2 regions of the Microbacterium sp. FW305-3-2-15-F-LB2 genome follow, and region 1 is predicted to be linked to the other one. Evidence: predicted binding sites of a transcription regulator. Region 1 holds the regulator's gene; the other holds the start of a gene.
The links. Region 1 encodes HrcA, which represses chaperone genes, less so after heat shock. Its sites were predicted from a motif close to TTNGCACTCGNNNNNNNCGAGTGCNAA; they were not measured.

Region 1 (3,699 bases):
GCGGCCCTTGATCGTCAGCACGTCACCGGACTGCACGCCCGCCCGCACCTCGAGGTCGACGCTGCCGTCGAGCGACTCGATCGTCGTGGTCGCGCCGAGGATGGCATCCGGCATCGACACCTCGAGGGTCGCGACGAGGTCGTCGCCCTCGCGGCTGAACGAGTCGTGCGATTCGACGGTGATCTCGAGGTACAGGTCACCGTTGGGACCACCCGCGGGGCCGACCTCGCCCGACCCGGGGAGCTGGAGGCGCAGACCCGTCTCGACGCCCGCGGGGATGTCGACCGACACGGTACGGCGGGCACGGACACGACCCTGGCCCTGGCACGTTCCGCATGGGTACGGGATCGTCGTTCCGTACCCCTGGCACACGCTGCAGGGCTGGCTGGTCACGACGTTGCCGAGGAGGCTGCGGACCGTGCGCTGCACGTGACCGGAGCCGTGACAGATGTCGCAGGTGACTTCGCTCGTGCCCGGCTGCGTGCACGCGCCCTGACACGTCTCGCAGAGGACGGCCGTGTCGACCTCGAGGTCGCGGTGGACGCCGAACACGACGTCGCCGAGCTGCAGCGAGACGCGCACGAGCGCATCCTGTCCGCGCTCCCGACGCGACCGGGGCCGGGGGCCGCGGCCACCGCCGCCCTGTGCTCCGCCGAAGAACGTTTCGAAGATGTCGCTGAAGCCGCCGAAGCCCGCCGCTCCCCCACCGCCGAATGGGCTCTGGTCGCCGCCCATGTCGTAGCGGCGGCGCTGCTCGGGGTCGCTCAGCACGTCGTAGGCATGGGTGACGAGCTTGAAGCGCTCGGACGCGTCCGCGCCCGGGTTGACGTCGGGGTGGAGCTCGCGCGCCAGACGCCGATACGCGCGCTTGATGTCGTCGGGGCTGGCGTCGCGCGCGACGCCGAGGACCTCGTAGTGGTCAGCCACAATCGCCTTCCTGCCCGCTCACGCGGGGTCGATCAGATTCGGTGCGGGTCTCGTCAACGAGCGTTGTCGTCGTCTTCGAGCATCCGGGTCAGATAGTGCGCGACGGCGCGGACCGCCGCGAGGTTGGAGGAGTAGTCCATGCGCGTCGGACCCAGAAGGCCCACCCGCGCACCGCCGGCGGTACCGTCGTACCGGCTGGCGAGAACGGATGCCTCGACGAGACCGAACGGTTCGTTCTCGCGGCCGATGCTGGCCGACAGACCCTGCTCGTCGGCGACCATCTCGCTCATGAGCCGCAGCAGGGTCACCTGCTCCTCGATCGCCTCGAGGAGCGGATAGATACTGCCGCGGAAGTCGGACTCGCGTTTGGCGAGGGTCGCCGCGCCCGCCATGACGAGGCGGTCCTGGCGGAACTCGTCGAGCTCTTCGCCCACCACCCGGAGGACGGCGTCGGAGATGAGGTCGACGGCGATGCCGGGCCGGGGGCCGTCGACGGTCGCGGCGGCCACCGCCTGCGCGCAGTCCGCGACGCTCCGGCCGACCAAGAGGGCGCCCACGCGGGCGCGCAGCTGCACGATGTCGCCCTCCGTCGGCTCGACGGGCACGAGCGCGATGCGTTGCGAGACACGCCCCGTGTCGGTCACGAGGATGACGAGCACGCGAGGGCCGCCGAGGGCCACGAGTTCCACGTGGGAGAGGTTCGCCCGGGCGAACGAGGGGTACTGCACGATCGCGACCTGACCGGTCAGCTGCGTGAGCGCCCGGACCGTGCGCGCCAGGAGATCGTCGAGGTCACCGGCCTCGTCGAGGAACGAAGTGATCGCGCTGCGCTGGGCCGTCGACAACGGCCTCAACTCGGCCAGGTGGTCGACGAAGACGCGGTACCCCTTGTCGGTCGGCACCCGTCCGGAGGAGGTGTGCGGCGCGATGATCAGGTCTTCGTCTTCGAGCTGTGCCATGTCGTTGCGGATCGTCGCCGCGGAGACCCCGAAGGCGTGCCTCTCGACGATGGCCTTGCTGCCGACGGGTTCGCGCGTGTCGACGTAGTCCTGGACGATGGCGCGGAGCACCTGCAAGCCGCGTTCGGACACCATGGCGGGCTCCCTCCTTCTGGCACTCCGGACTCCTGAGTGCCAATTCTAGAACACCCGCCCGGCGGTGAGTCGGAAGCGCGCTCAGGCGGTGAGGGCCCGGACGACGGCGTCGGCGAGCAGCCGACCCCGGCGGGTCAGCACGATGCGCCCGCGGACGGCATCCGCTCCGTCGACGAGGCCATCGGCGATGAGGGATGCCACGGCCTTCCGGCCCTCGCCGAGCAGTTCGGATACCGGCAGACCGTCGCGGATGCGGCTGCGGAGCAGGACGGACTCGAGGCGTCGCGCGGTGTCATCCGGACGTTCCCGGGCCGCCGCGGGCGACTCGGCCGCCGCCAGACGCTGCGCGTAGGCCGCGGGATGTTTGACGTTCCACCAGCGGAGGCCCGCGACATGGCTGTGCGCGCCGGGTCCGAAACCCCACCAATCGGTGCCGCGCCAGTAGGCGAGGTTGTGGCGCGAGCGGTGCGCGCCGTCGGTCGCCCAGTTGGACACCTCGTACCAGTCGTACCCGGCGCCGGCGAGCAGATCGTCGGCCAACTCGTACATGTCGGCCTGAAGGTCGTCGGAGGGCTCGGCGACGACCCCGGAGCGGATCTGTCGCGCGAGCTTCGTGCCGTCCTCCACGATCAGCGCGTACGCGGAGATGTGGTCCGGGCGCAGAGCGATCGCCGTCTCGAGCGACGCGCGCCAGTCGTCGAGCGACTCCCCCGGTGCCCCGTAGATCAGGTCGAGCGAGACGTCGAGTCCGGCGGTTCGCGCCGACGCCACCGCCGTGGCGACGTTGCGAGGATCGTGCGTGCGGTCGAGCACGGCGAGCACGTGCGGCTGGGCGGACTGCATCCCGATCGACAGGCGGGTCACACCGGCCTCGGCGAGCGTCGCCGCGACGCGGTCGTCCACCGTGTCGGGATTGGCTTCGACCGTCACCTCTGCGCCGTCTCGGATGCCGAACTCGTCGCGCACCGCGTCGAGCATCCGCGCGAGGTCGCCCGGCGGCAGCAAGGTCGGGGTGCCGCCCCCGAAGAAGACGGTGGATGCCGCCCGCCGGGCGCCCGCGGCATCCATGACCGTCCCGGCCAGGCGCACTTCGGCCGCGAGCGTGTCGGCGAAGTCTTCCTGCCGCGCACCGCGCAATTCGCTCGAGGTGTACGTGTTGAAGTCGCAGTAGCCGCAGCGGACCCGGCAGAACGGGACGTGCAGGTAGACGCCGAAATCGGCCGTCGGGTCGATCGGCAGGTCTTCGGGCAGGCGCCCGTCGACGGGCGCCGCATCGCCGAGCGGCAGTGGTCCGCCCATCAGGATGTGTATAGCGGCGAGATCGCCCGGAGGTAGCGCTGGAAGAGCGCACGGCGGCGCCGGTTCACGAGTCCGATGAACACCCGGTACGACGGGGCGGTGGGTCGGTCGAACGCCCGGACCACGAACCACACCTCGTCGTTGTCGCGCCATTCGACGGCGAACAGTTCCTCGCCGCTGACGATCGAATGACCGACCGTGCCGAGGATGAAGCCGACGCGGCGAGGTTCTTCGAACACCGAGATCACGCGCAGATGCGCGTCGGCGCGGTGACCGTCGACCTTGCCGTGCAGACGCACACTCGACCCGGGGCTGACGAACGGCGTGCCGTCGGCGGCGAATCGCTGCTCCGAGGCGACGCGGCTGGGAGCGATCGGGG
Region 2 (3,699 bases), 1.1 Mb from region 1:
GTCGTAGACCACCGTGGGATGCAGATTCCCGTCGCCGACGTGCCCGGCCAGGCTGATCTCGACGCCCCGCTCTTCCGCGATGCGCTCGGCCTCCTCGGCGAAGGCCGCCAGACGCGACCGTGGCACCGCGAGGTCGCCGTGCGTGGCGGCGCCGCGCAGCGCGAGCAGCCCGGGGTTGAGAGCGCGGCGAGCGGCGAGGAGCCGGTCCAGCTGCTCTTCGTCGTCGGCGCGATCGACCGAGACCGCACCATGCGCGCGGAAGGTGGCAACGAAGTGGTCGAGGTCGCGATCGGCTCCCTCGACCGCGTCCGTGATCGCGAGCAGCCATGACCGCGCCGCCGGGTCGAGATCCATGTCGGGACGGGCGATGCGGATGCCGCGGAGCGCCGTGTCATCGAGGAACTCCAGCGTCGAGGGGAGGCGGGGTCCGGTCGTCAATGCCGCGGCGGCCGCGAGCGCTGCCGCTGTCGAGGGGAACAGGCCCAGGACGCCGCGGGCGGGTCCCGGTGCGGGGAGGAGCCGGAGCGTCGCCTCGGTCACGACCGCGAGGGTTCCCTCCGAGCCCACGACGAGGCTCGTCAGGTCGAGGCCCGCGACGCCCTTCACCGTGGCGGGGCGCGTGCGTTCGATCGAGCCGTCGGCCAGGACGACCTGGAGCGACAGCACCGCGTCTCCGGTCACGCCGTACCGGATGCACCGCATGCCACCGGCGTTCGTCGCGATCGTGCCGCCGATCGTCGCCCACTCGGCCGATGCCGGATCGGGGGCGTAGAAGAGCCCCCGCTCGGCCGCCGCGCGCTGGAGATCCGCGACGACCACGCCGGGCTGAACCGTGGCCGTGCCCTCGACCGCGTCGATGGCGAGGATGGCATCCATCCCCGACAGATCGAGGAGGATGGCTCCCTCGATCGCGGCCGAGCCGCCGACGAGCCCCGTGCGCGCGCCCTGGGGAACGACCGGGGTCCCGGTCGTGTTCGCGACGCGGAGGACGGCCGAGACCTCCTCCGCGGTGCGCGGCTGCACCACCAGAGCGGCCCGCGGGGCCGGAAGACGCGAGGCGTCCGTCGCGTGCGCCGCGACGAGGGCGGGGTCATCGATGACGCGTCCGGCGGGAAGGGTCTCGGTCAGTCGCACAGCGAGATCGGCGGTCACCGAACCAGCGTATTCAGCCCCGGACCAGAGCCCCCCGCGGTCGGTCACGGGGCGTAAGACGCCGCTGGACAAAGCAGAACCCCGGGTGCCGAGGCATCCGGGGCTCTGAGGAAATCGCAACGCGATCAGCGAACGACCACCGCGAGGACGTCGCGAGCCGAGAGCACCAGGTACTCGTCGGCGCCGAACTTGACCTCGGTGCCGCCGTACTTGCTGTACAGAACGCGGTCGCCGACGGTGACGTCGAGGGGGACACGGTTGCCGTTGTCGTCGATACGGCCGGGTCCGACGGCGACAACCTCGCCCTCCTGCGGCTTCTCCTTGGCGGTGTCGGGGATGACGAGACCACTCGCGGTGGTCTGCTCAGCCTCGACCTGCTTGATGACGATGCGGTCCTCGAGCGGCTTGATGGAAACCGACACGGTCTACCTCTTCTTTCTCGTTACAGAAGACTCGTTAGCACCCACACCAGGAGAGTGCTAATCCGAGTGTAGAGAAGTGCTGGCACTCATGCAACGCGAGTGCCAACAGTTTCGACACCTAGGCTGGCCCGGTGGAGATCGCCGAGCTGACCGCCCTGCTCACGCCCGACGGGCTCACCCTGCTCGACGAAGTGGGACCGCTCACGACCACCGACGACGCCGCCCGCGCGGTGTCGCGGCTGCGCGCGGCGGGCCACTCCCCCGACCTCGTCGCGGCCGTCGTGAGCCAAGCCCGGCTGCGCGTGCGCGCGGGCGCGAAATTCGGTCCTTTCGCCGACCGGATGCTCTTCACCCGCGCGGGGCTCGAACAGGCGACGCGCCTGCCGATCGCGGCACGGCACGCGGGTCGGTTCCGGGCCGCCGACGTGAGCTCGGTGGCCGACCTCGGCTGTGGCATCGGCGGTGACGCACTGGGCCTCGCGGGGCTCGGCATCCGGGTGCACGCGGTCGACGCCGATGAGGTCACGGCCGCGATCGCCGCCTACAACCTCGCCCCCTTCGGCGACGCCGTCACGGTCGCCCACGGTCGAGCGGAGGATGCCGACCTGAGCGGCGTGGATGCGGTCTGGCTGGACCCCGCGAGGCGCACCGCCGGCCACGGCGAGACCCGGCGCGTATCGGCCGACCAGTGGTCGCCGTCACTCGAGTGGGTGTTCGAGCTGCTCCGCGACCGGCCCGGCGGCGTGAAGCTCGGGCCGGCGTTCGACCGTGAGCTCATCCCGGACGACGTCGAAGCGCAGTGGATCAGCGCCGACGGTTCGACGATCGAACTCGTCCTCTGGGCGGGGAGCCTCGCGCGCGACAACGTCCGCCGCGCTGCGCTCGTCGTGCGCGGCGACGACGCCTGGGAACTGACGGCACCCTCGGATGCTCCCGACGTCGAGCCCCGCGAGCTCGGTGCGTACGTCCACGAACCCGACGGCGCCGTGATCCGCGCGCGCCTGATCGGCGAGGTCGCGCGATCGCTCGAGGCCGGCATGGTGGCCCCGGGCATCGCGTACCTGACCTCTGACGCGGCTCTGACGAGCCCCTTCGTGTCGTCGTTCCGCGTACGCGAAGAGCTCCCCGCGGACACGAAGAAGCTCGCGCGCGCCCTGCGCGATCGCAGCATCGGAACGCTCGAGATCAAGAAGCGCGGGGTCGACATCGACCCCGCCGCACTGCGGACGCGCCTCTCGCTGCGCGGCGACGAGTCGGCGACTTTGCTCGTGACGCGCGTCCGTGGCCGCCGCGTGGCGCTGCTGGCCGACCGCGTGGGGTGACGCGCGGGCGCTGAAGCAGACGCTCGCCGAAGCCCGGACCGCGTCCTCAGGCCGCGGTCTCCGCGGCGCGGGCGGCGAGGAAATCATCGATGCGGTGCCGGGTCGCCATCAGCGTCTCGATGCGCGTGGAGAGATCCTCGCGCACGCGGGCGAGCTGGACGGCGAGCGCATCGTGAGCCTCGGCGGGGGCGTCGCCGGTGCACGCGAGCACGGACGTGACGATCTCGCGCGAGAAGTCCATCTCGAAGAGCATGTGGATCACGACCGCCCGCTCGACCGCGACGTCGTCGTAGCGGCGGTAGCCATTGGATTCACGTTCGGAGTCGATGAGCCCGAGCTGCTCGTAGTACCGCAGCGAGCGCGGGCTGACGCCGCTGCGCCGACTGACCTCGCCGATCCTCATACCCACCGCCTTGACCTTGACACGATGTCAATCTATACGCTCGCCCCGACCCCGTGGCGAGGCGCCCGGGGTGAGGAGGACTTCGCATGACCCACACCATCTCGGTCGCCGGCCGGACGCGCACCTTCGTCGTGGTCGGTGACCCCGACGGCCCGCCCGCTCGCCCTGTCGTCCTCGTCTTCCATGGGTCGCGCCAGAGCGGCGACATCCACCGCCGCTTCACCGGCGGCACCCTGGACGGTCTCGCCGACGAGGGTCGCGCCGTGATCGCGTATCTCGACGGCTACCGCGGCAACTGGAACGACGCGCGCGCGGCGAGCGCGTTCCCCGCGCGCCGCGAGAACATCGACGACGTCGCCTTCGCCCGCGATGTCGTCCGATCCCTCGCCCGCAGCCACGG

Region 2: groES (co-chaperone GroES) is a predicted target of HrcA. The motif match lies at 1,654-1,680, and genes of this name have one in related genera.

What each region holds. Positions count from the first base shown of each region.
Region 1 is NZ_JBYSZO010000001.1:1,778,275-1,781,973, forward strand. Features, by position in the region: gene dnaJ (molecular chaperone DnaJ) at 1-927, opposite strand, end outside; gene hrcA (heat-inducible transcriptional repressor HrcA) at 981-2,021, opposite strand; gene hemW (radical SAM family heme chaperone HemW) at 2,103-3,320, opposite strand; gene AC3WLZ_RS08635 (DUF1990 domain-containing protein) at 3,320-3,699, opposite strand, start outside.
Region 2 is NZ_JBYSZO010000001.1:632,214-635,912, reverse strand. Features, by position in the region: gene AC3WLZ_RS03120 (FAD-binding oxidoreductase) at 1-1,152, opposite strand, end outside; gene groES (co-chaperone GroES) at 1,278-1,574, opposite strand; gene AC3WLZ_RS03110 (THUMP-like domain-containing protein) at 1,706-2,896, shown strand; gene AC3WLZ_RS03105 (MerR family transcriptional regulator) at 2,943-3,299, opposite strand; gene AC3WLZ_RS03100 (CE1 family esterase) at 3,386-3,699, shown strand, end outside.